One region of the Pseudomonas sp. KH_021 genome, then DNA from elsewhere that is predicted to be linked to it. Evidence: riboswitches for the same ligand, from Rfam matches in the RefSeq annotation. Region 1 holds a riboswitch; each other region holds the start of a gene.
The links. Region 1 has a riboswitch for cobalamin ahead of AC3IX4_RS11235 (CbtB domain-containing protein). Riboswitches for the same ligand answer to the same signal wherever they lie in the genome.
Positions count from the first base shown of each region.

Region 2: it holds a riboswitch for cobalamin, as region 1 does, so the genes downstream of both, cobO (cob(I)yrinic acid a,c-diamide adenosyltransferase) here and AC3IX4_RS11235 (CbtB domain-containing protein) in region 1, are expected to answer to the same signal.
Region 3: it holds a riboswitch for cobalamin, as region 1 does, so the genes downstream of both, cobW (cobalamin biosynthesis protein CobW) here and AC3IX4_RS11235 (CbtB domain-containing protein) in region 1, are expected to answer to the same signal.
Region 4: it holds a riboswitch for cobalamin, as region 1 does, so the genes downstream of both, AC3IX4_RS05220 (TonB-dependent receptor) here and AC3IX4_RS11235 (CbtB domain-containing protein) in region 1, are expected to answer to the same signal.

Region 1 covers NZ_CM174477.1:2,386,869-2,394,723, forward strand. The annotation lists gene AC3IX4_RS11205 (fatty acid cis/trans isomerase) at 1-2,269, shown strand, start outside; gene AC3IX4_RS11210 (acyltransferase family protein) at 2,383-3,429, shown strand; gene nfuA (Fe-S biogenesis protein NfuA) at 3,488-4,072, shown strand; gene cobM (precorrin-4 C(11)-methyltransferase) at 4,170-4,916, opposite strand; gene AC3IX4_RS11225 (cobalamin biosynthesis protein) at 4,993-5,403, opposite strand; gene AC3IX4_RS11230 (CbtA family protein) at 5,403-6,095, opposite strand; gene AC3IX4_RS11235 (CbtB domain-containing protein) at 6,107-6,292, opposite strand; cobalamin riboswitch at 6,391-6,616, opposite strand; gene AC3IX4_RS11240 (DUF4225 domain-containing protein) at 7,286-7,855, opposite strand, start outside.
Region 2 covers NZ_CM174477.1:1,392,653-1,400,507, forward strand. The annotation lists gene AC3IX4_RS06570 (C40 family peptidase) at 743-1,279, shown strand; gene AC3IX4_RS06575 (class I SAM-dependent methyltransferase) at 1,307-1,969, shown strand; gene AC3IX4_RS06580 (O-methyltransferase) at 2,028-2,276, shown strand; gene AC3IX4_RS06585 (O-methyltransferase) at 2,335-2,583, shown strand; cobalamin riboswitch at 2,753-2,971, shown strand; gene cobO (cob(I)yrinic acid a,c-diamide adenosyltransferase) at 3,056-3,667, shown strand; gene AC3IX4_RS06595 (cobyrinic acid a,c-diamide synthase CobB) at 3,664-4,959, shown strand; gene bluB (5,6-dimethylbenzimidazole synthase) at 4,956-5,606, shown strand; gene cbiB (adenosylcobinamide-phosphate synthase CbiB) at 5,603-6,511, shown strand; gene cobD (threonine-phosphate decarboxylase CobD) at 6,504-7,496, shown strand; gene AC3IX4_RS06615 (cobyric acid synthase) at 7,493-7,855, shown strand, end outside.
Region 3 covers NZ_CM174477.1:4,129,270-4,137,124, forward strand. The annotation lists gene cobN (cobaltochelatase subunit CobN) at 1-2,918, opposite strand, end outside; gene cobW (cobalamin biosynthesis protein CobW) at 2,922-3,980, opposite strand; cobalamin riboswitch at 4,078-4,272, opposite strand; gene AC3IX4_RS19020 (MFS transporter) at 4,372-5,556, opposite strand; gene AC3IX4_RS19025 (hypothetical protein) at 5,768-6,955, opposite strand; gene AC3IX4_RS19030 (hypothetical protein) at 6,948-7,328, opposite strand; gene AC3IX4_RS19035 (hypothetical protein) at 7,325-7,855, opposite strand, start outside.
Region 4 covers NZ_CM174477.1:1,105,487-1,113,341, forward strand. The annotation lists gene AC3IX4_RS05205 (NAD-dependent epimerase/dehydratase family protein) at 1-993, shown strand, start outside; gene AC3IX4_RS05210 (ATPase) at 1,091-1,927, shown strand; gene AC3IX4_RS05215 (YkgJ family cysteine cluster protein) at 2,147-2,536, shown strand; cobalamin riboswitch at 2,592-2,797, shown strand; gene AC3IX4_RS05220 (TonB-dependent receptor) at 2,905-5,049, shown strand; gene AC3IX4_RS05225 (ABC transporter ATP-binding protein) at 5,150-5,935, shown strand; gene AC3IX4_RS05230 (ABC transporter substrate-binding protein) at 5,932-6,903, shown strand; gene AC3IX4_RS05235 (FecCD family ABC transporter permease) at 6,963-7,855, shown strand, end outside.

The sequences.
Region 1 (7,855 bases):
CTTGCTGCTTGTGAGCAACCTGGCACTAGGGAGTGCTCCACTTTCCAGTCCCGAGATTTCCTACACGCGGGACATTCAGCCGATCTTCACCGAGAAATGCGTGGCGTGCCACGCCTGCAATGACGCGGCGTGCCAGCTTAATCTGGGCAGTGCCGACGGCGCGGCCCGAGGGGCGTCTAAAGTGCCGGTGTACAAGGGCGATCGCACCGTAGCCGAAGCACCAACACGCTTGTTTTATGACGCTGAAGGCCCTGACGCCTGGCGCCGCAAGGGCTTTTATTCGGTGCTCGACAACCCGTCCAGTCAAGCGTCGTTGATGGCGCGCATGCTCGAGCTTGGCCATCGCACGCCCTTGCAACCCAATGCCAAATTGCCTGGCGACATCGTGCTGGGCCTGAACCGTGAAAACATTTGCCCTTTGCCTCGCGAATTCGACGCCTATGCCGGTGCTCACCCCAAGGAGGGCATGCCGCTGGCGGTGACCGGCTTGACCGATGCCCAGTACCAGACCCTGCAGCGCTGGCTGGCAGCCGGTGCGCCGGTGGAGATAGATCCGATCCGGCCGAGCGCAACGGAAACTGCGCAGATTGCCCAATGGGAAGCGTTGCTCAATCGCCCTGGCTCCACCGAGGACCTGGTAGCACGCTGGCTCTATGAGCATCTGTTTCTGGCGCATATCTACTTCACCGACGGCCAGCCGGGCCACTTCTTCCAGTGGGTGCGATCGCGCACGCCCAGCGGCCAACCGGTGGACCTGATCGCCACGCGCCGGCCCAACGATGACCCCGGCAGCGAGTTCTACTATCGGCTGATCCCCGTGCGGGGCGTGATCGTGCATAAAACCCACATCACCTACCCGATGGGGCCCAACAAGCTTAAGCGCGTCAAGCAGCTGTTCTACAGCGGTGACTGGCATGCCACGGCGCTGCCGGGGTATGGCCCGCGCCGGCGGGCCAACCCGTTCGAGACCTTCGAAGCGATCCCGGCCGTGGCGCGCTACCAGTTCATGCTCGATAACGCTGAGTACTTTGTCCGTACCTTTATTCGAGGCCCGGTTTGTCGCGGGCAGATCGCCACCGATGTGATCCGCGACAACTTCTGGACGCTGTTCCAGCAGCCGGCTCATGATCTCTACATCACCGATGCCAACTATCGCGGTCAGGCCACGCCGTTGCTGGCCATGCCGGGGCAGATCGATGATGTCGGCAGCATTCTGTCGCTGTGGCATGCCTATCGGGACAAGCGCAACGACTATGAATTACTGCGCCGTGAAGCCTATGCCGACCTGCCACCGCCCAGTTGGTCGACGCTGTGGGCGGGTAACGACAACGCGCTGTTGACCATTTTTCGGCATTTCGACAGCGCCTCGGTCAGTAAAGGCCTGGTCGGCGACGTACCCCTGACGATGTGGCTGTTCGATTACCCTCTGTTCGAGCGCACTTATTATCAGTTAGCCGTCAATTTCGACGTGTTCGGCAATGTCTCGCACCAGGCGCAGACCCGACTGTACTTCGACCTGATCCGCAACGGCGCGGAGGTCAACTTCCTGCGGCTAATGCCGGCCGACAAGCGCGCCAAGATCCTCAGCGACTGGTACCAACACAGCGGCAAGATCAAGATGTGGCTCGATTACGAGAAGATCGACACCGACACGCCGACAGGCCTGGTGCTGGACGAGCACCACCCCAAACGCGATTTCGGTCTCAAATTGGTCGAGCGCACCGGTAGCCTGAATGCTCGGCCGGACCCGATCAATCGTTGCCAGGGCGCGTATTGCTCGAGACCAAACATCAGTGAAGAGTTCCGTAACGCCGAACAAGCGCTTAGTCGGCTGGTGTCGCGCCCGGCAGCGGGGCTCAAGGTCATTGGCCAATTGCCCGAGGCGACCCTGCTGCGAATCCAGGGCAGCGACGGCAAGCGTGAGGTCTACAGCCTGTTGCGCAACCGTGCCCACAGCAATGTGGCGTTCATACTGGGCGAGGCCTATCGCTATCAACCGGGTCTGGACACCCTGACGATGTACCCGGGCGTCATGAGCAGCTACCCCAACTTCATGTTCACTATCACCACCGAGGATGTACCCGAGTTCGTCGAGGACATGGAACTGGCCAAGTCGCCCGAGCAATTTGAGCGGATCGTCCAGCGCTGGGGGATCCGTCGCAGCCATCCGCAGTTCTGGCAGTATTTTCATGACCTCAATACGTATATCAAGGAAACCGAGCCGGTGGAGTCCGGGGTGCTGGACATGAATCGCTACGAGAACCTGTAAAGACCGCCCGGCAGCCCGACTGACCTTTTCCTGCCCATCACAGTCAGACCCCCTACGCGACCCGGCCAACCCGCCGGGTCAGGTCAAAATGAACAGGCAGTCAGGGGTTCAGGATGCTGTTTTCGCTTCAGGCTTTAAGGGCACTGGCTGCGTGGGTGGTCGTTTGTCATCACTTCATGCAGATTTTCTTCGATTTTCATGCATCGAGCCCGCTGGGGCAGTTTTTCGTCGATCGCGGAGCTGTTGGCGTTGATGTGTTCTTCGTCATCAGTGGCCTAGTGATTTATCTCTCGACCCAGGACAAAGACATTCCGGCGGGGCGCTTTCTGCTCAATCGGGCCATTCGCATTGTGCCTGCCTATTGGCTTTACACCCTGCTGATGGGGTTGCTGCTGGTCTTTGCCAGCCAGTGGATGCCGCACCAGGCCATCGACTTCCGGCATTTTGTGCTTTCTCTGCTGTTTATTCCGGCCGAGAACCCCGGTGGCTATGGCCTGTACCCGACACTCAATGTCGGCTGGACCCTCAACTACGAGATGTTCTTTTACCTGTTGTTCTCGCTGGTGTTCCTGGTGCCGCAGCGTCACCGGCCGCTGATCATTGCCGCCGCATTGTTCGCGGTGAGTGAAGTGCTGACGCGTTACGGCGTGATCAGCCATTTCTATCGCAACAACATCGTCTACGAGTTCCTGTTTGGCGTGGCGATCGGCGTGGTTTACCGTCGGGGTTGGATTCCCGAGGGGTTCTGGGTGCCACTGCTGGCGATTGCAGGTGCGGTGCTGGCGATCTATCACCTGGACGCTTCCGAGCGCATGCTGCACTGGGGCGTGCCCAGCGCGATCATCGTCATGGCCTGCGTTTCGCTGGAGCCTTACTTCAAGGGCAACCGGATGCTCAAGAGCCTGGGCGACTGCTCCTATTCGGTGTATCTGATTCATGTGCTGGTGCTGTACGGCGGTTGGTTCGCCAGCGAGCATTTCGACCTGAACCCATATGCTGTGTTCGCCGTCTGTGTGCCGTTGATTGCGCTGGCATCGAGGGGTAGCTACGTGCTGATCGAGAAGCGCCTATACCACAGCATCAAGGGGTGGCTGGACAGCCGCTGGGCAGTACCGGCCCCAGTACCGGCCTCAGCACCGGTATCCCGACAAAATTACTAGGACTTTTGCCTTTGACGGTGTTTCGCGTAAACTGCGAGCAAGTCTGTGAGGAACTTCCATGAGCGCCATTACGATAACCGACGCCGCGCACGATTACCTGGCCGATCTGCTGTCCAAGCAGAACACTCCAGGCATTGGCATACGCATTTTCATCACCCAGCCAGGCACCCAGTACGCAGAAACCTGCATTGCCTACTGCAAGCCAGGCGAAGAAAAGCCTGAAGATACCGCGCTGGGGCTGGCCAGCTTCACCGCTTATATCGATGCGGTGAGCGAACCCTTCCTGGACGATGCGCTGGTTGACTACGCGACCGACCGCATGGGTGGCCAACTGACCATCAAGGCGCCCAATGCCAAGGTGCCGACGGTCAATGCCGATAGCCCGATCAACGAGCGCATCAACTATTACCTGCAGACCGAGATCAACCCCGGCCTTGCCAGCCACGGCGGCCAGGTCAGCCTGATCGAAGTGGTCGAAGACGGCATCGCTGTCCTGCAGTTCGGCGGCGGTTGCCAGGGCTGCGGCCAGGCAGACGTAACCTTGAGAGAAGGTATTGAGCGGACCTTGCTCGAGCGCATTCCTGAGCTCAAGGGCGTTCGCGATGTGACCGACCACTCGCAGAAAGAAAACGCCTACTACTAAGGTGTTCGCTGCAGTTGGCGGCAAATGAAAAAACGGCGCCCCGTGAGCGCCGTTTTTTTATGCCTGGCAGCCCGGGTGTGGGCTGCTCAGTGTCTAATCAGGGGCGATACAAATGAGCATGGCCGGCCCGGTACAGGCTCGATTCGCAGAAGCTGTCTGCTGCCAAGACACGCCCGACCAGTATCAACGCCGTGCGCCGAAAACCCTTGGCTTGCACCTTGCCCAGAATGTCGTCCAGAGTGCCGCTCACCCAGTCCTGGTCCGGCCAGGTTGCGCGATGCACCACGGCGATGGGGCAGTCGCCGCCGTAGTGTGGGCGCAACTCGTCCAGGATTTTCTCCAGGTGCTGAACCCCTAGATGTATCGCCATGGTGGCCTTGTGCTGGGCCAGGCTGTGCAGCTCTTCGCCGAGTGGCATCGGTGATTTGTCGGCGTAGCGGGTCAGGATCACGCTTTGGGAAATGTCCGGCAGGGTCAGTTCGATGCCCAGCAGTGCAGCGCTGGCAGCGGTCGCAGTGACACCAGGGATGATCTCGTAGGGGATGTTCAACTGGCGCAGGCAGCGGATTTGCTCGCCGATGGCACCGTACAGGCTCGGGTCGCCGGAGTGGACGCGGGCCACATCCTGGCCCTTGGCGTGGGCTGCCTGGATCGCATCGATGATCTGCTGCAGGTGCAATTCGGCGCTGTTGATGACCTGCTCGGCTTGATGGCCTTCCAGCACGGCGGTCGGGACCAGGGAGCCTGCATAAATGATCACCGGGCAGCTGCGAATCAAGCGTTGACCCTTGACCGTGATCAGTTCCGCATCGCCGGGGCCTGCGCCAATGAAGTAGACGGTCATGCACGTGTCCTGAAAAAAGAAGGTGAATAGCGCGCTGCTTGAAAAAAATTCAAGTAGCGGGGAGGCGTACCGGGGATTATCGGCGGTTTTCGGTGTGGGTGGCCAATGCCACCGTCGCCTGGGGGCAAGCCCGGCGAGGGCCGATAAAGCTGCAAGGCCCACCCAGGTGCTGTTGGGCGAGGGCCAGGGCGGCACTTTCAGCGACGCCATGGCAGCCGGTATGGGCAAAGGCAATCGCTGATCTGTGCCGCAGCTGGGGCTCGAAGGCTTGCAGTTGCTCGGCGTCGAAAAAGGCCAGCGGCAATTGCAGTTGTTCTGCCAATGCAAGCAGGCCTGGCTCTTCGCGCTTATGGGCAATACTGGCCAACCCCGCAAGGTTCACCCAGGTCAGGCCCTCAGCGAGCAAGGCCTGTTCAAGCAGGCTGCCCAGCACCTCGGCGGAGCAGCCTCGTTGGCAGCCCAGACCGGCTACCACTTGCCTTGGCATCAAGCCTGGCCAGGACGACGATACAACCAGGCGCAGATCAGGCCTAGCCCAAGCCAGAACAGCGCGTTGGTGACCAGCGAGGCGACCTTGAATTGAGCCTCCAGTGCCTCGGGTGCCAGCATCTCATGCACTTCGGGCTGTGGCGCGCCCAGCACGTGCGGGGCAACCAGCAGCACTGCGCCGACGATCTTGAGCACCCAGTGCTTGTTGAACACGATCAGTGCCAGCCCCACGGCAGTCGCCCCTGCGGTGCCAATCCACCAGGCCTGGCGCAGGGCCAGGTCGGCAGCGGCGGTGCCGGGCAACTCGGGCGGCAGGCCCAGGGTCGGCGCCAGCACGAACACGGCAAAACCGGCCAGGCCCCAGAGCAGGCCTTCAGCGGTGCGACCAGGGGCGCGCAAGGTGAAGAGGGCGGCCAGCATCAGGGCAAAACCTACCGCTACGACCAGGTTGCCACCGGTGGTGGACAGCACGCGCTGCCAGCCGTCTTCCGGCGACCAGGCTTCGGCGTCATGGCTGTGGGCGGCGGCGCCTTCGGCGTGTGAGTGGGCGACTTCGGCAGCCGGCGCTGCGTTCTCATAGGTTTCGGCTTGAAGAATCAGCGGCGCGACCCAGAAGCTTTGCAGCAGGGTCAGGAACAGGGCGGAGAGCAAGCCGCCAAAACAGGCGGTGCGAGCGATACGCTTGATCATGTCGGTGGTTCTCAGTGGCACGGGAAGGCAGCGCTGTGACGGGTGTCATGCGCGGCGTTGTGAACGGCTTCGATGTGCGAGAACCCGGCGAAATAAACGAGGCAAGCGCCCAGGACGGCAGCGCCGATGGCGACGACAAGGCGTTGGGTCTGGGTAGATGTGACCGCGGCGGTATGGTTGGCGGTAGTAATCGGCATGGCGCTTCCCTCTGGGTGATTATCGAGGTGGCCAAGCGCAAGCGCCCCCCGCAAGGCATGCCTGCAGAGGTTGCAACAGCGCCCGCCCACCGCGGGTTGTGTCAAATCTGGATCGGGCCGGTCTCCGGGCTCGCGAGGGGCCAGTTACCGTGGCCTGCAAGAATCGCCTTCCCATGCCGGACTGCTGGCACAGTGGATCTGATTCTTCTCTCGCTTACCGTTGCGGGGGCAGCGCCGGAATTGTCCGAGCCCCTGTTGAAAGAGGCCTGACGCACCGGTTTCCCGTTTCACCCTGTAAAGGGCACCCGAACGAATGCGCTAGGAGAGCATGCGCAGGTCGGGTGCGTCAAGTTGTAGGAGCCCAGCTTGCTGGCGATGGGCGCACCGTGGTTTGCCTGATGGACCGCGGCGATCCCATCGCGATGGTCCGGCATTCCGGCAAGGTCAGCTCAGAAATCTGAGCACCGCGGTATTGAGGTGGAACCGCGAAGGCCAGCAGGTGAAAACGCCAGGTGGCCTTGGCGATCACTTGGCGTGGTTCGCCGATGACGATGGTCGGCGAGCCGAGGCAGCTGTATGGAAACGTCGTAGGTCTCAGGGAAAGATAACATGCCTCCTAATTTCAATTGGTTACAAATAATGCCGAGACAATCAAACGAATCCAACTTGTAGGGTTGAAGGGGTCATAGTGCATGTACTAACCTTGATCGCTCTATAGAAAAGGTAACTTGCATGAATTTTGAGAATTTGCGTTATTATTTTTCTGTCACCATTCTGGTTTGCTCCTGCGCCATATTTTATACGGGTGTTTTTGTGTGGTTGATGAGGAAGCTAATAGATTTTGAAGGATTGTATTTAGAGATGGCTTACATAGTTGTGTATGTGGTGATTGTGTTTGCAGGTTTGCGATTTTACATACCGAGGCTGAGAGGTAGTGCATAAATTTCGGGAGGGAGGTCTATTGTTTTTCCTGTGCTTCTGAATGTATTGAATTCAAGGTGAGTGTGTCGACCAATCCCTCAAAAAAAGAGCTAGTTTGCTCGACTGTTTGTAAACCCGTTCGTGGTTGATCGGATCATGCCGGAATAGCTGAAAAGTTTCTGGTTTACGTGTCATCCTGGTAAGTCCGAAAACCGATAGACCCAAGTCGGCGGAGTAGTACGCTATGTTGCCTTTTGACTCATCACTGAAAATTCCCTGATAGATGCGCCTGACGGGACCAACAGTATCAGGTGCGTCCGGGCCATTGTAAATATTGCCGAAACCTTCATAGATGTTGTTAGCACCGTGCGCAATCAGTAACGCGCCCAGAGGTGTTCCGATGCCTGCGGTACTGGCGATGGATCTTACGCCCGCTTCAACCTGTACCGTGCCAGCGACTATGCCTATCGCATTTTTTGCATAGAAGCTAACCTTCGACGATAACCCCTCATACTCTGCCTTTATCTGATGCACACCCTCCCAAGCGCTGATAAGTCCCTCATCAACCGCCCTGATGATCTGGTTGACGGATGAAGAAATGAAAGCGCTAAACTTCAGCCGCGTAATGCCATCATTGAAGTG
Region 2 (7,855 bases), 990 kb from region 1:
GGCGAGGGCCATGGATGGCCCGAGAGCGCCGTAGGGCCAGGGACGGCCCGTCGGCGCGGTCCCCACGTAGCAAGTGCGGGAGCGAGGGAACCCGGAGCGTAGCGTAGGGCCGTATGCGGGGACGCGGCGTTTTGGTTACTTTTGCGCCAACAAAAGTGACCCGCCGTAAGGGCGGAACTGTGAGTCCGCGTCTATGAATTGTCTGGATATGCTCGCTATCAGTTGAACCAAAACCAAGGTTCTTGAATCGAGTGTTTATCCGTTTGAGAGGGTGACGCTTAGTCACCTTTCCGCCTTTACGGCGTCCTACTTTTGTTGGGGCAAAAGTAGGCAAAACCCCTGGTCCCCGCATACGGCCCTACGCTGCGCTTCGGGTTCCCTCCTTCCGCACCTGCTCCGTGGGGCCGCGCCGACGGGCCGTCCCTGGCCCATCGGCGCTTGCGGGCCATCCATGGCCCTTACCCCACTACGCAGGCGCTCCACTCGGCCTCCTGAAGGGACATCCGTGGTGTCTGTACTTTCTGTGTTCAAAGATCAAGATCAAGATCAAGATCAAGATCAAGATCAAGATCAAGATCAAAAGCCAAAGCCAGCGGCGTCAATGAAAGACACCTGATCGTCACATCGCGGACATGCTTCCATAGTGCTACCATTTATGGTTCGCACCCTCCTGGCCAGCACCTGATGCTCAGTCCAGGGCACCCGGCCTAGGGGCCGGCATCACACCTGGATTGTTCTGCCCATGACCACGACGGCACGCATCGCACTTCTTGCCCTCGCAGCACTGCTCGGTGCCTGCTCAAGTCAGCCACCTGCGCCACAGCCCAAAGTGGTCAGGCCGACAGTGATGGCCCCTCAACACTATTTCTCGCCCGTCGCTGAAGATGTGCTGTTTCGTGCCCTAGGCCTAGTGGGCACACCCTATCGCTGGGGCGGCAACACGCCGGATTCGGGCTTTGATTGCAGCGGTCTGATCGGCTTCGTCTACCGCGATGCGGCGGGCATCTCGCTGCCGCGTTCCACGCGGGAAATGATCACGATCTCGGCGCCGACCATCGACCGCAATGCCTTGCAGTCAGGCGACCTGGTGTTTTTTGCCACCAGCGGCGGCTCGCAGGTCAGTCATGCCGGCATCTATGTGGGCGAGGGCCGTTTTGTCCATGCGCCAGCCACCGGAGGCACGGTTCGCCTGGATTACCTGTCCAATGTCTATTGGCAAAAAGCCTACCTGAACGCCAAGCGAGTCTTGCAGCCAACCAACCTGGCCAGGAACCCCTGACGTCGGTGGCACACGCGAGGTATCGCCATGACCGCGCAAACGCTGTTTCTCAACGACAAACTCTACGATTACCTGCAACGCGTTTCCCTGCGTGAAACGCCCTTGCTGCGCCAGTTGCGCGAGCAGACCCAGGCCATGGCCCAGGCGCATTGGCAGGTCGCGCCCGAGCAAGGACAGTTTCTGGCATTACTGGTGAGTCTGATGGGGGCTCGGCGCCTGATTGAGGTGGGTACTTTCACCGGCTACAGCGCCTTGTGCATGGCCCAGGCCATGGGGGAGGGCGGCAAACTGATTTGCTGTGATCTGCCGGGTGACTACAACCAGATTGCACAGGATTATTGGCAGCAGGCCGCAGTGGCTGAACGCATCGATCTGCGCCTCAATCCCGCCCTTCAAACGCTGGCCCAGTTGGAGCGAGAAGGTGGGGCAGGGCAGTATGACCTGATCTTTATCGACGCCGACAAGGCCAACTACCCCCACTACCTTGAGCACGCCTTGGCATTACTGCGCACAGGCGGCCTGGCTGTGTTCGACAATACCCTGTGGAGTGGTCGGGTCCTGGAAACCCAGCCCGACAGCGCTGACACCCGAGCGATCAAGGCGCTCAACAGCGGCTTGAAGAATGACCCGCGCGTCGACCTGTCCATGCTGCCGCTGGGCGATGGCCTGACCCTGTGCCGCAAACGCTAACGGCACCACCCGTTGTAGGAGCAGACCTTGGTCGCGATGGCATCACCGCGGTCTCCCTATGAACCGCAGTGATGCCATCGCGACCAAGGTCTGCTCCTACATTGAGCACGCCTTGGCATTACTGCGCACAGGCGGCCTGGCTGTGTTCGACAATACCCTGTGGAGTGGTCGGGTCCTGGAACCCCAGCCCGACAGCGCTGACACCCGAGCGATCAAGGCGCTCAACAGCGGCTTGAAGAATGATCCGCGCGTCGACCTGTCCATGCTGCCGCTGGGCGATGGCCTGACCCTGTGCCGCAAACGCTAACGGCACCACCCGTTGTAGGAGCAGACCTTGGTCGCGATGGCATCACCGCGGTCTCCCTATGAACCGCAGCGATGCCATCGCGACCAAGGTCTGCTCCTACATTGAGCACGCCTTGGCATTACTGCGCACTGGCGGCCTGGCTGTGTTCGACAATACCCTGTGGAGTGGTCGGGTCCTGGAAACCCAGCCCGACAGCGATGACACTCGAGCGATCAAGGCGCTCAACAGCGGCTTGAAGAATGATCCGCGCGTCGACCTGTCCATGCTGCCGCTGGGCGATGGCCTGACCCTGTGCCGCAAACGCTAACGGCACCACCCGTTGTAGGAGCAGACCTTGGTCGCGATGGCATCACTGCGGTCCTCCTGAGAAACCGCAGCGATGCCATCGCGACCAAGGTCTGCTCCTACAAGTAGAGAGGCGCGCGATGTCCGAGGTTCAACCGGCTTCATTTGACGCTCCATCCCCAACCCTCTAACCTTCGCGACTTGTTTCAGGTGCTCGGCGGCCATGGCTTTGCCGAGTGAAACAGGGAAGCCGGTGAGCGTGCCAAGCGCGTGATCCCGGCGCTGCCCCCGCAACGGTAAATGAGTGATGAGCATGCTTTGTGCCACTGGGCCCCTTGGCCCGGGAAGGCGCGTGCTCCGGGCCTTGCCCCCTCATGAGCCCGGAGACCGGCCTGAAACGTGAACGGCATCACGGTGGGTGATGCGCGGTTGGCGGCCTGTCCCTTGGCCGTGCTCGCGCCTGCCGTCTGCCTAGACCTGACAGGAGAGCTGCGATGAGTGAATCCCCGGAACGTGACGAACGCCATGTGGCGCGCATGCTGCGCAAAAAGGCGGTGATCGACGAGCGTATCGCCAATTCGCCGAACGAATGTGGACTGCTGCTGGTATTGACCGGCAACGGCAAGGGCAAGAGCAGCTCAGCCTTCGGCATGCTGGCCCGGGCCATGGGCCATGGCATGCAGTGCGGTGTGGTGCAGTTCATCAAGGGCCGCAATGCCACTGGTGAAGAGCTGTTTTTCCGCCGATTCCCCGAACAGGTGCGTTACCACGTCATGGGCGAAGGCTTTACCTGGGAAACCCAGGACCGCCAGCGCGATATCGCCGCCGCCCAAGCGGCCTGGAAAGTCTCCTGCGAACTGCTGGCCAACCCGGATATCGGGCTGGTGGTACTCGATGAGCTGAATATCGCCCTCAAGCACGGCTACCTGGAGCTGGATCAGGTCTTGACTGACCTGCAGGCCCGTCCGCCCATGCAGCACGTCGTGGTGACGGGCCGGGGCGCACCGGCCGACCTGATTGAACTTGCCGATACTGTGACCGAAATGGGCGTGATCAAGCACGCTTTCCAGGCCGGGGTTCGTGCGCAAAAAGGCATCGAACTATGACCGATGCACGGCATTGCCCGGCAGTCTTGATCGCAGCACCCGCTTCTGGCCAGGGCAAGACCACCGTGACCGCCGCCCTTGCTCGCCTGCACCGCAATCAGGGGCGCAAGGTGCGGGTGTTCAAATGCGGGCCGGACTTTCTCGACCCGATGATTCTGGAGCGCGCCAGTGGCGCCCCTGTTTATCAACTCGATTTATGGATGGTCGGCGCCGATGAAAGCCGCCGTTTGCTGTGGGAGGCTGCAGGCGAGGCCGACCTGATCTTGATCGAGGGGGTCATGGGGCTGTTCGATGGCACGCCATCGAGCGCCGACCTGGCGCGCCACTTCGGCGTGCCCGTGCTGGCCGTGATTGATGGCACCGCCATGGCCCAGACCTTTGGTGCGCTGGCCCTGGGCCTGGCGCGCTACCAGCCAGACCTGCCGTTCGCTGGCGTGTTGGCCAACCGTGTCGGCACCTTGCGCCATGCCCAATTGCTTGAAGGCAGCCTGACCGAGGGCCTGCGCTGGTACGGCGGCCTGTCGCGGGAAACCGGTATCGAATTGCCGAGCCGCCATCTGGGCCTGGTACAAGCCAGCGAGCTCAATGACCTGGACGCCCGCCTTGACGCCGCCGCCCAGGCACTGGAGCAGAGCTGCGATGCCGCGCTGCCGCCGGCCGTGGAATTTGCAGCGCCTGTGCCGCGCGCCATCGAGCCGTTGCTTGAAGGTGTACGCATTGCCGTTGCCCGCGATGAAGCCTTTGCATTCACCTATGGTGCAAGCCTGGACTTATTGCGGGCCATGGGCGCGACGCTGAGCTTTTTCTCGCCGATCCATGACCGCGAACTGCCGCCTGCGGACAGCCTTTACCTGCCCGGTGGCTATCCCGAGCTGCATCACCGGGCCTTGGCCGAAAACAGCTCGATGTGTGAAGCCATCCGCGCCCATCACCAAGCCGGCAAGCCGCTGCTCGCAGAATGTGGCGGCATGCTGTACTTGCTCGATGCCTTGACCGATGTCCAAGGTGAGCGCGCCGAATTGCTGGGGCTGCTACCCGGTGAAGCGGTGATGCAAAAACGCCTGGCGGCCTTGGCCCTGCAAGCGGTGGACCTGCCGGAAGGCACCTTGCGCGGGCACACCTATCACCATTCGTTGACCACCACGGCGCTAGAGCCGATTGCCCGTGGCCAAAGCCCTAATGGCGGTCGTGGCGCCGAAGCGGTCTATCGTTGTGGACGCCTGACGGCTTCCTACGTGCATTTCTATTTCCCTTCCAACCCTGAAGCGATGGCGGCGCTGCTGCGACCATGAGTGAACACGCCTACAGTCCGCAAGAGCGGGCGGCGGTCTACCGGGCCATCGGTGAGCGGCGCGACATGCGCCATTTTGCCGGTGGCAGCGTCGAGCCCGAACTGCTCGCACGCCTGCTGGAAGCCGCGCATCAGGCGCCCAGCGTCGGCCTGATGCAACCCTGGCGGTTTATCCGAATCAGCGACCGCAGCCTGCGCCAACGGGTCCGGGAACTGGTGGAAGAGGAACGGATTCGCACGGCCGAGGCGCTGGGCGAACGTTCCGATGAATTCATGAAACTCAAGGTCGAGGGCATCGACGACTGCGCTGAAGTGCTGGTCGCGGCCTTGATGGACAAGCGCGAAAGCCACATTTTCGGGCGCCGCACCTTACCCGAGATGGACCTGGCGTCGTTGTCCTGTGCGATCCAGAATCTCTGGCTGGCGGCCCGCGCCGAAGGCCTGGGCATGGGCTGGGTGTCGCTGTTCGACCCGGTCGCCCTGGCCAACCTTTTGGGCCTGCCGCCAGGGGCCAAGGCGATCGCGGTGTTGTGCCTGGGGCCTGTGAAGGCATTCTACCCGGCCCCGATGCTGGTGCTTGAAGGCTGGGCCGAGCCGCGGCCGTTATCTGAACTGCTGTATGAAAACCAATGGGGAGTGATTCGATGAGTGTGGCGCTATTGAGTGTCGCCGGTGTAGCGCTGGACGCGCTGCTGGGCGAACCCAAGCGCAGGCATCCGCTGGTGGCCTTCGGGCGCATGGCCGATCGTCTCGAACAACGTTTCAATGCTGCAGGCCGAGGCTGGCGCAGCCATGGCGTCACCGCTTGGTTTCTGGCGGTCATCCCGCTGACGTTGCTGGCAACGCTGCTGTCATGGTTGCCCTACATTGGCTGGATCGTCGAAGTGCTGGCGCTGTACTGCGCGCTGGGCATGCGCAGCCTGGGCGAGCATGTGACGCCGGTGGCCGAAGCGCTGCGCCGCGATGACCTGGACGCGGCTCGTCAGCGAGTCGGTTACCTGGTCAGCCGCCAGACCGATGAGCTGGACGCCAATGCCGTGGCCCGCGCCGCGACCGAGTCGGTGCTGGAAAACGGCAGCGATGCGGTGTTCGCAGCGCTGTTCTGGTTCGTTGTCGCCGGGGTGCCTGGCGTGGTGCTGTATCGCCTGAGCAATACCCTGGACGCCATGTGGGGTTATCGCAACGAGCGTTTCGAGCGCTTCGGCTGGGCCGCGGCCCGCATTGATGACGTGCTCAACTACCTGCCCGCGCGCTTGGTGGCCCTGACCTATGCACTGCTGGGCAAGACCCGCCTGGCGCTCAAGTGCTGGCGCACCCAGGCGCCCACCTGGGACAGCCCGAATGCAGGCCCGGTGATGGCTGCCGGCGCGGGTGCCCTGGGGGTCGAGCTGGGAGGGCCTGCGGTGTATCACGGCGAGCTGCATGAGCGTGCAACGCTCGGTGAGGGCGAGCCTGCCAGTGCCGAGTCCATCGAACGCGGCTGGCAATTAGTGCAACGCGGGGTCTGGTTGTGGTTGTTGCTGTTGTGCCTGGGGGCTGAATTCTATGCTTGAACACGGTGGCCGCCTGCGTCAGGCCGCAGAGGATTACGGGATCGAGCTGTCCCACTGGCTGGACCTTTCCACGGGGCTGGCGCCCTGGCCGTTTGCGATCCCGGATATCGCCCCGAGCGCCTGGGCGCGATTGCCGGAAGCCAATGACGGGCTTGAAGAAGCAGCCTGTGACTATTACGGCGTCCACCAGTTGCTGCCGGTGCCGGGTTCCCAGGCGGCGATCCAGGCGCTGCCGCGGCTGCGCCGCACGGGCAAGGTGGGCGTGCTGTCACCCTGTTATGCCGAACATGCCGAGGGCTGGCGGCGGGCGGGGCACCGGGTCCGGGAGATTGGCGAAAGCGAAGTGGACTTCTACCTGGACAGCCTCGATGTGCTGGTGGTGGTCAACCCCAACAACCCGACCGGGCGCCTGCTGAGCGCCCAGCGTCTGCTGGAATGGCATGCGCGGCTGGTCCAGCGGGGTGGTTGGCTGGTGGTGGACGAAGCGTTCATGGACAACACCCCGGGATTGAGCCTGGCGGCCTTTACCGACCGCATTGGCCTGATTGTGCTGCGTTCGTTCGGCAAGTTCTTTGGCCTGGCCGGTGTTCGGTTGGGTTTTGTGCTGGCCGAGCGCAAATTGCTGCAACTGCTGGCCGAGCAGATCGGCCCCTGGGCGGTCAGCGGCCCGACCCGCCAACTGGGCCAGGCTTGCCTGCTGGATCGTGAAGGCCATGCCCGGCAAATCAGCCAGTCGCTTGCGGCCAGCGAACGCTTGGCAACGTTGCTGGAGCGCTTCGGTCAACCGCCCAGCGGTGGCTGCGCGCTGTTTCAGTGGCGAGTCACTGGACAGGCCGAGCGCCTGCACGACTTCATGGCCCGGCGCGGCATTCTGCTGCGCCTGTTCGCCGCCACTTCCAGCCTGCGCTTCGGCCTGCCCGCCACAGAAGCCGATTGGCAGCGGCTGGAGCAGGCCTTTTGTGATTACCTCAAGGAGCACCCATGACCACGTTGATGGTCCAGGGCACCACGTCCGATGCTGGCAAGAGCACCCTGGTCACGGCCCTGTGCCGCTGGCTGGCCCGCCAAGGCATCAGCGTGGTGCCATTCAAGCCGCAGAACATGGCGCTCAACAGCGCGGTCACCGCCGAGGGCGGCGAAATCGGCCGCGCCCAGGCGGTGCAAGCCCAGGCGGCCAACCTTGCGCCGCACACCGACATGAACCCGGTGCTACTCAAGCCCAACAGCGACACGGGGGCGCAGGTCATCATCCATGGCCAGGCGGTCACCAGCATGAACGCGGTGGCCTATCACGGCTACAAGGTCATCGCCATGCAAGCGGTGCTCGACTCCCATCGTCGCCTC
Region 3 (7,855 bases), 1.7 Mb from region 1:
ATCAGGTTGGCGAATGCGTCGCGAAAGAACCCGGAGACCCTGAGCGTGACGTCCACGCGCGGGCGGTCGAGCAGGCTCAGGGGCAGGATTTCAAAGTCATCGACGCGCTGACTGCCAGTCGCCCATACCGGGCGTACACCCATCAGCGCCATGGCCTGGGCAATGTCATCGCCACCGGTACGCATGGTGGCGGTGCCCCAGACTGATAGCCCAAGCTGGCGCAGATAGTCGCCATGGTCTTGCAGATGGCGCTCAAGAATCAGGTTGGCGGAGGCAAAGCCAATCCGCCATGCCGTGGCGGTGGGCAGGTTGCGGACATCGACGGTGAAGAAATTGCGCCCGGTGGGCAGCACGTCCATTCGGCCGCGGCTGGGCGCGCCACTGGGCCCGGCCGGGACAAAGCGCCCTTCCAGGGCGGCCAGCAAGCCAGCGATCTCGGCCGGGCCACAGGCGTCCAAGCGCGGCGCGACGGTGTCTTTCAGGCCCTGAATGATGTCAGCCACTGGCAACCAGGCATCGCTTTGCGGCAACTGCTCGGTGCCGGCCATGGCCTGTTCGATCAGTAGCGCCGCGAAAGTTTCCAGGCGCTCGCGGGTATCGCCGGCGGTGCGCCAGAGCGCGCTGTCCAATGCCTGCAAAGCGTCTGGTCGCGGCCCGTTCCAGGGCTCGCCCAGATCACAGTCCAGCGGGTCGACAGCCAGTCCGAACGCCGTGGCCAATGCGCGCAACAGGCTGGCGTGAGGGCCTCGACCGTCTCCCCGGGGAATGCGCAGCAGCGCCAGCAAGGTGTCGATGCGCAGGCGCCCCACCGGTGACTCGCCAAACACATGCAGGCCATCACGAATCTGCGACTCCTTGAGGTCGCACAAATACGTGTCCAACCGTGGCAGCCAGACTGACGCATCGGCATCACCGTCCAGCTCACCTTCCAACGCCAGTTCGCGGTCGATATGGGTCTCGCGCACCAAGGCCAGAATGTCACGCTGCAGGGCCTGGGCGCGGCGCGGGTCAAGCAACTGCGCCTCGTAGTACTCATCGGCCAAGAGCTCAAGGTGGCGCAATGGCCCGTAGGTTTCAGCACGGGTCAGCGGCGGCATCAAGTGGTCGATAATGACCGCCTGAGTCCGCCGCTTGGCTTGGGCGCCCTCGCCTGGGTCGTTGACGATAAAGGGATAGATATTCGGCATCGGCCCCAGCAGCGCGTCGGGCCAGCACTGTTGCGACAGGCCCACGCCCTTGCCCGGCAGCCACTCCAGGTTGCCGTGCTTGCCCACATGAATCAGCGCGTCGGCACCGAAGCTGTATCGCAGCCAGAAATAGAACGCCAGATAGCCATGGGGCGGGACCAGCTCAGGGTCGTGGTACACCGCACTGGGATCAACCTGATAACCACGGGCGGGCTGGATGCCGACGAACGTCAGGCCAAAGCGCAGGCCTGCGACCATCAGTCGGCCGCTACGAAACATCGGGTCTTGCTGCGGCTCGCCCCAACGTTCACGCACCGCCTGTTGGTTAGCCTCGGGCAATCGGGCGAACGCTGCCAGGTAATCCTCCAGCGCCACGCTCTGGGCACAGGGGCGTTGGTCGAGGCTGTCCAGATCGTTGGTGACGCCGCCGAGCAACGCCTGGATCAGCGCGGTGCCGCTGTCGGGCAAACTGTGGAGCGGATAACCCTCGGCTTGCAGCGCACGCAGAATATTCAGCGCCGCGGCCGGCGTGTCCAGGCCGACGCCATTGCCAATGCGACCGTCCCGGGTCGGGTAGTTGGCCAGCACCAGCGCCACGCGCTTCTGTGGATTGGGTAAGCGCGCCAGCTCCGCCCAGCGCCGCGCCAGCTCAGCGACGAAGTCCATACGTTCGGGGTGGGCGCGGTAGCAGACCACATCCGACTGGCTGCGCTCACTGCGCCAGGCCAGGTCCTTGAAACTGATCGGCCGGCTAATGATGCGCCCGTCCAGCTCCGGCAAAGCAATATGCATGGCCAGGTCCCGCGGGCCCAGCCCCTGTTCGCTGGACTCCCAGCCGGGCTGGTTGTCTTGCGCGCAGATGGCCTGGATCACTGGAATGTCGCGGCGAAACGGCCGCAGGTGCGGGGCTTCAGGGCTCGACTGGGCAAACCCTGTGGTGTTGAGAATCACCGAGGCGTTAACCTCATCCAGCCAGTCCTCGACCTGAGCCAGGCAAGCAGGCTCCTTCAAGCTGGCGACGGCAATGGGCAGCGGGTTGAGCCCAGCCAACTGCATACGCTGGCAAAACACATCGACAAATGCGGTATTGGCGGCCTGCAGGTGCGAGCGATAGAACAACAGCGGCACCACCGGCTGATCGACGCGCCAGTCACGGCGCCAGTCATCCAGGTCCGCCCGGGCATGGGCCGGGTGATACAGCGCCGTGCGCGGCAGCACCTCGGGTTCGTCCCAGGCATAGTCGCGACCCAGCCATTGATTGGCCAGGCAACGATAAAGATTCAGCGCATTGGCCTTGCCGCCCTGGCGCAGGAAATGCCAGAGCCGCTCAGCCGCTGGGCCCGTGACGGTGCCCAGGTCTGTCAGCTCAGGGTCGGGCCGGTCGTCGCCCGGCACCATGATCAATTGCACACCGCGCTCGGCAAGCGCCACCAATTGCTCGACACCATAGCGCCAGTAACCGACGCCACCGTGCAGCGACACCAGGATGACCTTGGCGTGGCGCAATACCTGGTCGATATAAAGATCGACCGAGGCGTGATTCTGCACCTGCATGGGATTGGCCAGGCGCAGGCTGGGAAAATCTTGGGGCAACTGCTGGGCGGTTTCGGCCAGCAGTGCCAGGTGTGAATCGCCGCTGCAGAGAATCACCAGCTCAGCCGGTGTCTGGCCGAGATCGGCAATGCTGTCGTCCGGCACAAAGCCGCCGGGCTGGGTCCGCAGCAGGTGCACGGGTCAGACCAGCGCGGCGCGCAGTTGCTGCTCGATCAGCGCAGCATCGAGCTGCTGACCGATCAGCACCAAGCGGCTGCTGCGAGGTTCATCGGCGCGCCAGGCGCGGTCGAAATGCTTGTCAAAACGCGTGCCCACGCCCTGGATCAGGAGGCGCATTGGCTTGCCATTGATGGCAGCAAACCCTTTGACGCGCAGGATGCTGTGTTCAACCACCAGCGAGGTCAGGGCATCGAGCAATTGGCTTTCATCGGAAGCCGGCACTTCGATGGAGATCGAGTCGAAGGCATCGTGATCGTGGTCGTCTTCTTCATGATCATGATGATCGTGGTGAGTGCGCCGGCCATCGATGTGGGCTTCCGACTCCGCGCCCAGGCCCAGCAGCACGTCCAGTGGCAGGCGGCCGCTGCTGGCTTCGATCACCTTGACCGCGGGTGGCAATTCTTCGGCGACTTCGGCACGCACTGCGGCCAAGGCAGCGGGCTCGATCAGATCAGCCTTGTTGAGAATCACCAGATCGGCGCTGGCCAGCTGGTCGGCGAACAGTTCATGCAGAGGTGATTCGTGGTCCAGGTTCGGGTCCAGTTTACGCTGGGCGTCGACCTGGTCGGGGAAGGCAGCGAAGGTGCCCGCGGCCACGGCCGGGCTGTCGACCACGGTAATCACCGCATCCACCGTGCAGGCATTGCGGATTTCCGGCCATTGGAAGGCCTGCACCAGCGGTTTTGGCAGCGCCAGGCCCGAGGTTTCGATCAAGATATGGTCCAGGTCGCCGCGGCGTTCCACCAGTTCACGCATCACCGGGAAAAACTCTTCCTGAACGGTACAGCACAGGCAGCCGTTAGCCAGTTCATAGACGCGACCGCTGGCTTCCTCTTCGGTGCAGCCAATGTTGCACTGCTTAAGGATCTCGCCGTCGATGCCCAGCTCGCCAAATTCGTTGACGATCACGGCAATGCGCCGGCCCTGGGCGTTGTCGAGCATATGCCGCAGCAAGGTGGTCTTGCCCGAGCCGAGGAAGCCGGTAACGATGGTGACGGGGAGTTTAGCCAGTGTTTTCATGTCGATGCCCTTGGCAAAATGGCGGGCATGCAGGACGAGAACCGCGCGTGTTGGGCACGCGGGCGCGTTCGCCACCGGATCACCCCGCCCGGTTGAAAGTGAGAAGCTGTCCGAGGCAGGTCTCCTGGCTTGCGGCATGCCGTTGGTCGGCGGCCCGGGCACCTTCCCGCGCCGTGCGCAGTGGCTTTGCCCTGACTCTTGTCGCTTACAGTTGCGGGGGCAGCCGCGGCATTGACCGCGTTCCCGTCTTAGCTGCGACCTGGGCCGCAGAACCTCGAGGGTGCAAGGCTACGCAGTGCGTGGGGGGAGGTCAATGTTCGCGGGGGCTGTCTGCCCGCCGATTCGGTAAATCCTCAAAAGAGGCGGTTCGGTATTCCAAATCAACCACAGGTCACAGAAGCCTACGCCCAGTGACAAAGAAATCAACGACGGACAATACAAGCCCCGTCATCAAACCGATAAAAATAACAACCATTGCCAAGCGAGCACCGCCGACCACGAGCAATGACGTGGCAACTGGCAGGATACTTAATATCCCCACATTATTAAAAGTTTCCGCACACGCCAAGACCATCCCTTTGTCAGACGTGGACCGCGAGGCCAAGATGACCGTACTTAAAGGCGCGCCGACCCCCAATGCAGCTCCCCAAACAAACAAGCAACTCACTGCCGCCCACACACTGAGCTCGCACATCATAAAAACGGTAATACTTGCGAGTAGTAATACGACAGCCCATATAAGCACTGCCTCCTCATGCTTACACCATTGCCGTACCAGGCCAGCGGACAAATTCCCAAGACCCAACCCAGCCCCAAACGCAATCACCGTGAAGCCAACCTCCGAGGTTCCAAATTCGTAGCGCTCACGAAGTACTTCCCCTGAAAGAAGGAATGCTGAAACGCCTGTACCATTCCAAGCCCCCTTTGCAATCAGGGGTCTCAGCACCTCCCAATTTCGATACCAATGAGCAACCATTTTTCTAGAACTCAGAGGCTTGGGTTGTTCGGGAAGACAAAAGAACCCTGCAGTAAAAATAATCAAGCAACCTATTGAGCTAAACAAAAAAGGTGCCTGCCAGCCTAAGTAATCTGTAAGAACACCGGCCAGGACAGGTCCCAACGTAATGCCTGACGTCATCCCTAACATCACTACTCCCATCGCACCCGCCTGCCGAGAAGCAGGGATGACATCCGACAGCAGAGAAAAAACCATGGGTATCAAAACCGCAGAAGCGATGCCGCCAAAAACCCGAAGCGCAATCGCCATCTCCAGCGTCGAGGAATAAATAATTGCAATGCCATCCAGTACAGAAAAAAGCATTGCACCCAACAAAAGCTTTCGTTTATTCGCACGATCCGAAAAATAACCAAACAGTGGAGCCGCCAATGCGTAAGAAAAAGCGTAGCTCGAGACCAGCCATGACGCCCCCACTGGTGTAGTCCCAAACGCCTCCGCAAGAGGTGAAAGCATTGACGAGAGCATAAACTCAGTAAACCCAACAAAAAATACTGTTGCTGACAACACCAAAAGAAGCGCCGGAATTTTATCTCCGGCCGAAAAATCAACTTTAATCATCCATGCTCCATAACAACATCAGCGCCTCTTCTTCCTGGCTGACGACCACGGTAACAGCGGCCCATGCCGCGCTGTTTGCCTGCCAGCGGGCAGGCGGTGCATGCCAACTGTAGGGCTGACATCGTGTGTTTGGCGCCCCAGGTGTTGGTGCCCACGCGAATGGCTTCGCCAGCGATCAGTCGGCCGCCGGGCCAGGTGTGCAGCGGTGAGTTCAATGCAGCCCCGCCGCCTTGCAGGCGTCGACGAAGTTGGCGCCTTTTTTGTCCATGGCGGTCTTGACCAAGGCGTTGGCTTTTTGCAGGGCTGGGCTGGGCTGGGCCCATTGTTCGGGGGGTAGCGGTTGCGACCAGGCTTGCACGCTTTCTGGCAGGGTCGGGCGGCCCTTGCGGTGGGCCCACTCGGCGATCAGGTAGGGCATTTTCCAGAACACGACCACCCGTCTGACGTACCACCAGCGCAGAGGCCAAGGGGAACGCTTAGAGTATCCCCAACGCTTGCGCTCTTCGGCAGTCAGATGGCCTCCTCCGTCGTCCAGCCTACCCAATGCCCTGGCGTCGAGCCGTTCGATTTCAAAGGTGTGCAGCCCTTCATAAGGTTTGAGTTCATCCTCGGTCAGGGTGATGCCCAGCGCGGCCAGCATGGGGTTGGGCGTATCCACCTGCTCCCCTTCTTCCATGTAGTTGCGAATGGACGTCCACATGCCCAGCGCATGCGCATCGCTGGGTTGCGCCGACAATAGAAACTGCACGGTGTCGCGCTCTTCATCCTCCAGCCCCATGCCGAAGGTGTAATCGCGCATCGCGCCGTAGCTGGTCATCCCCTGGCTGCGGGCGACCCAGGCCACCACGCTCTCCCACGGCACGATCAGCACCCGATGGGTGGTGTCGTCGATGTAGCAGACTTCGCGGCGTTGGCGGTTGAAGCGGACTGGGTAGCTTTTGGCCAGGGTTCGGACGTTGGAGAGCATGCCGTAGACGTAGGCGCCAATGGGGATAATGGATAGCAGCGCATAACTGGAAAACACCCTGATAGCATCGATGAGATCCTTGAATGGGGTCGGAAAGTTTTCTGGATAGGAAAGCACCCCATAAAGGATTACAAAACTGGGAGCGATAAATGCTGTAAACAAAGCCATCCAGATTCCAGTTGCCAGGATCTTCCCCTGCTCGACCATCCCGTAGTTGCTCCCCCCCAACTCCAGATAGGTCTCGTTCATCGCCGAAAAGTTACGTCTCGACACCTGCATCTGCCCGGTGTACACCGGCAATGGCGCCAGGAACAGGGTTTCATTCAACTCCCTGACCCGCAGTTCACCGGCACGGGGCCGCTGGCTGCGAATGTCCGGTGTCGGCTCTGGGGTTTTCGGCGGCTTTCTGCGCTTGAACAGTGTGCTAATCATCGAGCGCCGCCATTTGTTCTCGCTTGAACCGCCAGAACGGAGCTTGGTCGATGCCGCTGGGCAAGGTTTCCACGGCGTCGAGGATAAACCGGCCCTGGGCCGGCAACTGTACGCCCCGCACCGTCGCGATGCGCAGGTCGCGCAGGACAAAACTGGTGCGGTGCAGCAAGTCGCGTTCGGCTTCCAGTTGGTAACCGATGGTGAAGGCCAGGGCGAAATCCGTCGTTTGCTGGGCTTCGCTGATCGGCAGGTGAAGGGTCAGCGCCTCGTCTTCCTGGCTGGCAACCACGGTAACAGCTGCCCATGCCGCGCTGTTTGCCTGCCTGCCAGCGGGCGGGCGGCGTTGCAGCAAGGCGTGCAGTGGTGGATTCAATGCAGCCCCGCCGCCTTGCAGGCGTCGACGAAGTTCACGCCTTTTTTGTCCATGGCGGTCTTGACCAGGGCGTTGGCTTTTTGCAGGGCGGGGCTGGGTTGGGCCCATTGTTCGGGGGGCAGCGGTTGCGACCAGGCTTGCACACGTTCAGGCAGGGTCGGGCGGCCCTTGCGGTGGGCCCACTCGGCGATCAGGTAGGGCATTTTCCAGAACACGATCACCCGTCTGACGTACCACCAGCGCAGAGGCCATGGGGTTCGCTTGCCGTATCCGTATTGGTGTCGCTGTTCGGCAGTCAGATCCGCGCCGTCATCGTCTAAAGATCCCATGAAACGTGCGCCCTTGCGTTCTATCTCAAAGGTGTGCAGGCCCTCGTAGGGCTTGAGTTCGTCTTCGGTGGGGGTAAGCCCCAGAATGGCAAGCATGGGGTTGGGCGTGTCCACCAGCTCCCCTTCTTCCATGTAGTTGCGTATGGACGTCCACATGCCCAGCGCATGCGCATCGCTGGGTTGCGCCGACAATATAAA
Region 4 (7,855 bases), 1.3 Mb from region 1:
ATTCTGGTCACCGGCGCAAGCGGCTTCATCGGCGGACGCTTTGCGCGTTTTGCCCTGGAGCAGGGCTTGGATGTCCGGGTCAATGGGCGTCGCGCCGAAGGTGTCGAGCACCTGGTTCGGCGAGGGGCGCAGTTTGTCCAGGGTGATTTGAACGAACCGGATCTGGTCCGGCGCTTGTGCCAGAACGTCGACGCCGTGGTTCATTGCGCAGGGGCGGTGGGCAATTGGGGGCGCTATCAGGATTTTTATCAGGGCAACGTCATAGTGACCGAGAATGTGGTCGAAGCTTGCCTTAAGACTGGTGTGCGACGGTTGGTACACCTGTCGTCGCCCTCAATCTATTTTGATGGCCGCGCAAGGCTCAATATTCGCGAAGAGCAAGTGCCCAAGCGCTTCTACGATCACTATGGCAGCACTAAGCACCTGGCTGAGCAAAAGGTCTTTGGGGCGGCGGAATTCGGGCTTGAGACCATCGCCTTGCGGCCGCGTTTCGTGACCGGCGCAGGTGATGTGAGCATTTTCCCGCGCTTGCTCAAGATGCAAGAAAAGAACCGTCTGGCGATCATTGGCAATGGCTTGAACAAGGTCGACTTCACCAGTGTGCAGAACCTCAATGATGCCTTGATGAACGCCTTGCTGGCCGGTGAGTCGGCTTTGGGGCGGGCCTACAACATCAGTAATGGAAGCCCGGTACCCTTGTGGGATGTAGTCAATTACGTGATGCGCCAGATGCATTTGCCTCAGGTGACTCGCTACCGATCCTTTGGCCTGGCCTACAGTGTTGCGGCGCTCAACGAAGGCTGCTGCCTGTTGTGGCCGGGTCGGCCCCAGCCAACCTTGTCGCGGCTGGGGATGCAGGTCATGAACAAGGACTTCACCCTGGATATCAGCCGCGCCCGCCACGCACTGGATTACCAACCCCGAGTCAGCCTGTGGTCGGCGCTGGATGAATTCTGCGGCTGGTGGCAGGCGCAGATGCCGATCAAGCACTGAAGGAACCGGCTTGACACGGTGTGGTCGATTCTGGCGCGTTTTTCGCGCTTTAGATTAGGTATTATTTTGCCATTACGGCAGTTCACGAAGGTTTTCCATGCGTAAAGACGATGAGTTTGACTTGCCCAGCCTGAGCGCCGGTCACCGCGATGATGACGATGATTTCACCGGCACCTCTTCTGCCCGTGAACGCACCACCGTCTACTCGCGCACCACACCCGTGGTCAAGGTCAAGGCGCCGAGCACCGGGCCTCTATGGGCCATGATCGGTGCTTTGCTGATTGCGGTGGTGGGCCTGGGGTGGTGGAGCTTCCAGCAGATTTCGCTGATGGAGCAACAATTGGTCGCGACCCAAGAAAGCTTTGCGCGCATCAGTGAAGAGGCGGCCGGGCGTCTGCAGGCCATTTCCGGCAAGGTGGTGGCGACCGAATCTACGGCCAACAGTGGTAGCGAAGCCCTGAAGCTGGAAATTCGTCAACTTCAAACCAAGCTGCTTGAGCAAAGCAAGCAGCAACAGGGTGTGGCGGGGCAGCAGAGTGGCTTGGACAAGCGCCTGGAGCAGATCCAGGCAGCCGCCAGCGAGCAAAAGGCTGTGAACGATCAATTGCAGGCGCAGCTCAAGAGCCTGGGCGCTGACCTGGCTTCGCTCAAGTCGGCTCAGGTTGATCAGGGCAAGGTCGATGCGCAGTTTAAAAGCGTTGCCGCAGACATTGCCGCGCTGAAAAAACAGGGCAATCAAAGTGCCGCCATCGATCGCCTGGAGCAAGACATGCTGGTGCTCAAAAGCGAGCAGGACCATCGTCCAGCGGCCAGTCAAGGCGGCGGGGCGAGTGTTGCCGAGTTTGACGCCTTCCGTGGGCAGACCACGCGCAACATCAACACACTTCAGAGCCAGATCCAAAACCTGCAACAGCAGATCAGCGCTCGTCCGTAACCAGCCCCGGCAGTGCCGTTTCAGGCGCTGCCGGGTTTCCCTGGCGATTCTCGTCATTGAAATGACTTCGCAGCGAAGTGCCTGAAAAATGGCGTCAAATCGACCGCGCACTGGCCAAATATTTCTTTTTCAAACCCCCCTTCTCAAGCGCTTGGCGAAGCATAGAATGGCGGCGCTGTTCAGCGCTCCATAACGACAACATTTCGACGCCTCCCCATCATGTCCAAACCGAACCCTTGCTTGAGTTGCGGCGCCTGCTGCGCGCATTTCCGTGTGTCTTTCTATTGGGGTGAATGTACTTCTGCGAGCGGCCCGGTGCCCGATGAGCTAGTTGTCCAGGTCGCGCCCAATCGGGTTGCCATGCTCGGCACCCAAAGCAAACCCTGCCGCTGTGTGGGCCTTGAGGGTGAAGTCGGCAAGGCCGTGAGTTGCGGCATGTATGAACAACGCTCCAGCACCTGCCGGGAGTTCGATGCCTCCTGGTATGACGGCGAGCCCAATAGCCACTGCGATACTGCTCGCGCCGCCTACGGGCTGCCGCCTCTGCTACCGCCGCCCGGCTTGATTGCAGTCGTGCAGCTGGATCCGGTGGCTGTCCCAGCCCTTTAGGCGTTCGTTGAATCAATCCTGGTTGATTCTTGACTGAAAAACGGATGAGTGGTCATATGCGCGCCAGTTTCAGGTGCTCCCTGCCGCCGTGCAGGGAGTGAAACGGGAAGCCGGTGCGTCACCTCATGTGATTAGTCCGGCGCTGCCCCCGCAACGGTAAGCGAGCGAAGCATTCGATACACCACTGTGCCAACGGCATGGGAAGGTGAATGCTTCATGACCCTCGCAAGCCCGGAGACCGGCCTGAAGCCTTGTTTGGCAAACCCGCGGTGGGCGGGCGCAGGCCGGTTCCGTGGGCTGTCCTGCCCGCGATTCCTCGTGCGTTGTTCCCTCCGGGATTCATTCTTCCTGTTTCAAGTTGGAAAGACATGTCCCGAAATACCTTCTCCCAGACCCTGGCCCAGGCCGGCCTGGCGTCTTGCGTGCTGATTTCCTTGCAAACCGTTGCTGGCGAAGATTCGCCCGGCGTGCTGGCGCTGCCTTCGACGGCCATTACCGATACTGCTCGAAGCACCGCGATCACGCTCGCCATGCCAGCCACGGCCGGCTCCCGCCTGCACCTGAGCGCACTGGAAAATCCAGCCAGTACCAGCACCCTTGGCTCGGCGCAGGTCAGCAATCGCAATAATCTCACGGTACAGGATGCTGTGACCCGTTCGCCGGGTATCACCACCATCGCCGCGCCGGGTAATGGCAATACGGCCCTTTCTGCTCGTGGCTTTACCGGACATTCATCGGTGATGACATTATTTGATGGTGCGCGCCTGTACCCTGGTGCAGGTACCCTGACCTTTCCGGTCGACCCCTGGATGGTCGAGCAGATCGATGTCATTCGTGGGCCGGCCTCGGTGCTGTATGGCGAAGGTGCCACAGGCGCTGTGATCAACGTCATCCCCAAGAAACCATTCGAAGGCGAGAGGCGTAACCGCCTGCGCCTGGGCTATGGCAGTGATGGTCGCCAGCAACTGGGCCTGGACAGCGGCGGCTCGCTCAGCGAGACCTTGAGCTACCGCTTGACCCTCAACCACCAGCAAAGCCATGGCTGGATCGACCGCGGCGACTCTGAAAGCCTTGCCCTGAGTGCCGCGCTGCGCTGGCAGGCTACCGATGACTTGAGTTTTACCCTGGCCCATGAGCGCGGGGACAATGAGCCGATGAACTACTTCGGCACGCCGCTGATCGAGAGCAAGTACCACGACAGCCTGCGGGAGAAGAACTACAACGTTCGCGATGACGTGCAGCGCTATCACGATGAGTGGATGCGGTTGAACACCGCCTGGACTATTAGCGATCAGATCAGTGCCAGTAACCAGCTCTACTACATCAAGAGCCGCCGCCACTGGCGTAACGCCGAAAGCTACAGTTGGGACAGTGCCCAGGGGCAACTGCTGCGCAGTGATTTCCTGGAGATCAAGCACCATCAGGAACAGATTGGCGACCGCCAGAGTTTCACCTTCAATCACTCGTTGTTTGGTTTGGACAGCCGCACGGTTGTGGGCGCCGAGTACAACAAGATCCGCTTCGGGGTGACCAATAATTCGCCCTACATCGATGTTGGCGGGGATTTCATCGATCCATGGGCACCTGCGCCGGGTTACTTCCAGAGCCAATCGGCACTGCGCCCGCAAGCTTTCAGCCAAACCCATACCTTCGCGCTGTTTGCCGAGAACCGCACGCAGCTGTCCGAGCGCTGGTCTCTAGTGACCGGTGTTCGTCGCGACCAGAACCATATCGACCGTGACGATGAACGGGCCGACACTCGCTCGAACCGCAGCCTGAGCGGCGGTAACTGGCGCGCCGGGCTGGTGTTTGCGGTCACCAACGACCTGTCGCTGTATGGCCAGTACTCCACCAGTGAAGACGGGGTGAATAACCTCATCAGCCTGAACCCGACCCAGCAGCAAATGGACCTGACTGAAGCCAAACAGACCGAGTTCGGCCTCAAGCAATTGTTCTGGGATGGCCGGGGTGAGTGGACATTGGCGGCCTATCACATCGTCAAGAAAAAGCTGTTGACCACGGACCCTGTGACTCGCCTCGCGCAGCAGATTGGCCAGCAAACCTCGGACGGCCTGGAGGCCAGCCTGGAGCTGGCGTTGGCCCATGAGTGGCACCTATCGGCCAACGCTTCGGTGGTGCGCGCCCAATATGACGACTTCAACGAAACGTCCAATGGCCAACTGGTTTCAAGGGCCGGCAACCGACCAGCCGATGTACCTCGGCGCACGGCCAACCTGTGGCTGAACAAGGCCATTACCCAAGACCTGGACGCCGGCATGGGTGTGCGCTACGTCGACAAGCGATATGCCAACACCGCCAACACCGCTCAGATACCAGGCTACACGGTGCTCGACGCCAATATCGGCTGGAGCGTTTTGCCTGATGTTCGCCTGGGCCTGCAACTGAACAACCTGCTCGACCGTCGTTATGTGTTTGCGCAGCAGAACAGCGGCGATCAGTGGTTGGTGGGTGAGCCTCGTTCATTCTTCGTCACCGCTGACTACAGCTTCTGATGTAGGAGCTGACCTTGGTCGCGATGGCATCGCTGCGGTTTCTCAGGAAGACCGCGGTGAGGCCATCGCGACCAAGGTCGGCTCCTACAAGGGTATTACCATGTCCACATTGAATATCAACGGCCTGGGCTGGGCACCGCATAAGGCACCTGGCGAACAGGGCTGGCAACTTCAAGGCGTCGACCTGCAGGTGGGCGAGGGCGAGTTCGTTGGCTTGATCGGGCCCAATGGTAGCGGCAAGACAAGCCTGTTGCGCTGCGCCTATCGCTTCAATCAGCCGGCCGGCGGTGTCGTCCAATTGGACGGATCAGACCTGTGGCGTCAGTCGCCGCGCTGGAGTGCCCGTCGTATAGCCGTAATGTTGCAGGAGTTTCCACAAGAGTTCGGCCTGACGGTGACTGATGTGGTGGCCATGGGTAGAACACCGCACAAAGGGCTGTTCGATGGCGACACCCGTGAAGATCGCTTGCTGGTCGAAGAAGCCTTGGGTCGAGTTGGACTGACCGCGTTTCAGGCGCGTCCATTTGCCGAATTATCTGGCGGCGAAAAACAGCGGGTTTTGCTAGCCCGTGCCCTGGTGCAACAGCCAGGCCTGCTGATTCTTGACGAGCCGACCAATCACCTCGATCCGCGCTACCAACTGGACCTTCTCACGCAACTGCGGCGCCTGCGCCTGAGCACCCTGGCCAGCTTCCACGATCTCAACCTGGCGGCCGCTTTCTGTGACCGGCTGTATGTGATCGACGGTGGGCGAATCGTCGTCAGCGGTAAGCCAGCCGAAGTCCTGACCCATGAATGCCTGCGCGATGTGTTTGGCGTTCAGGCGCTGGTCGACACCCATCCGCTGGCAAACCACCCGCGTATTACCTGGATCACTGAACCATGAAATCAGCAATGGCTGTCGCCGTGCTAGCAGGCGCCTGTGCCTTGGGCGCACATGCCGGTGACTACCCCTTGACCCTGCGCAGTTGCGAGCGCGAGGTCACCTTTGAACAGGCCCCCCAACGTGCCGTCAGCCACGACATTAATATGACCTGCATGCTGGTCGCCCTAGGCTTGCAAGATCGCATGGCCGGTTACACCGGTATCAGCGGCTGGAAGACCCTGGCCCCGTCGTTGCGCACTGCCCTTGAGGGTCTGCCGGAGTTGGCCAGCCGTTACCCTTCGGTGGAAAACCTGCTGGCGGCCGATACCGACTTCTTTTTTGCCGGCTGGAGCTATGGCATGCAAGTGGGCGGGCCCCTCACGCCCGCTACATTGGCACCTCTGGGTATCCCCGTTTATGAGCTGACTGAGTCGTGCTCCAAGATCATGCGCGATCCCCATCAAGCCAGCCTTGAGGATCTATACCGCGACCTGGGTAATCTGGGCCGCATCTTCTCGGTGGAGCCGCGAGCCGAAGCCCTGATCGCAGGCATGCGAGGACGAATCGCCGCTGTCCAGTCCAGGCTGCCGACCGAGAATGAGCGGCCCCGGATATTTCTCTATGACAGCGGCGAAGATCGGCCCACCACCTCGGGACGCATGGGCATGCCCCAGGCACTGATCGCCAGCGCAGGAGGGCGCAACGTGATGGAAGATGTGCCCGCCAGCTGGACGCAGGTCAACTGGGAGAGCGTGGTAGAGCGCGATCCTCAAGTGATCCTGATCGTCGACTACGGGCCGATTACCTGGCGGCAAAAGCGCGATTTCTTGCTCAACAACCCGGCGCTGCAAGCGGTACAAGCCATCAGGCAACAGCGCTTTATCGTGTTGTCGTATCTGGAAGTCACGCCTTCGGTTGAGAACGCCCACGCCATCGAAACCATCGCCAAGGGCCTTTATCCCCAGTCATTTGCCGAGGCTCGCCAGTGATCTGGGTTCGTAGTGCGGCGGGGTACCGGCTGTTGGTGTTGGGGTTGCTTGCCTTGCTGATGGTGTCATGTGCGCTGTCACTGACCTTTGGCTCGGCGCAGGTCCCGCTGGCGAATGTGTGGGGCATTCTCGGCCAGCAGATCGGTTGGGGCAGCGGGGGCGAGTGGAGTCGAGGGCAGGAGAACATCGTCTGGCTGATACGCGCCCCGCGTGTTCTGCTGGGTGCGCTGGTCGGGATAGGTCTGGCCCTGGTGGGCACCGCACTACAAGCGGTTACCCGTAACCCACTGGCCGACCCGCACCTGCTGGGCGTCAGCTCTGGCGCAGCCTTAGGCGCGGTAGTGGTCGTACTTTACCAGGGCGAATTTGCCGGCCCTTTCAGCCTCCCGATTGCAGCCTTTATCGGCGCCTTGTCGAGCATGCTACTGGTGCTTGTCGTGGCCAGCCGACAAGGCCGACTGGAAAGCGACCGGTTGCTGTTGGCCGGGGTGGCGGTGTCGTTCGTGCTGATGGCGCTGGTTAACCTGCTGCTTTATACAGGCGACCAGCACGCCAGCACCTCGGTCATGTTCTGGATGCTTGGCGGCCTGGGGCTGGCGCGTTGGGAATTGCTTTGGCTACCGGCACTGTGTGTAGTGATGGGACTGACAGTTCTGCTGGTGCTGGCGCGGGCCCTCAATGCCTTGATGAGCGGTGAACAAACTGCCGTCAGCCTGGGGTTCAGTACACGGCGCATACGCCTGGCGGTGTTTGTCTGCACCTCATTGCTGACGGGGGTCATGGTGTCATTGTCGGGTGCGATCGGTTTTGTCGGGCTGATGCTGCCGCACATGGCCAGGCGCCTGGTGGGTGCCGAGCATCGCCGCCTGTTGCCGGTCAGTGGGCTGCTGGGAGGGCTGTTCATGGTCTGGGTCGATGTTGCCGCTCGGACGTTGATCGCGCCGCAGGACCT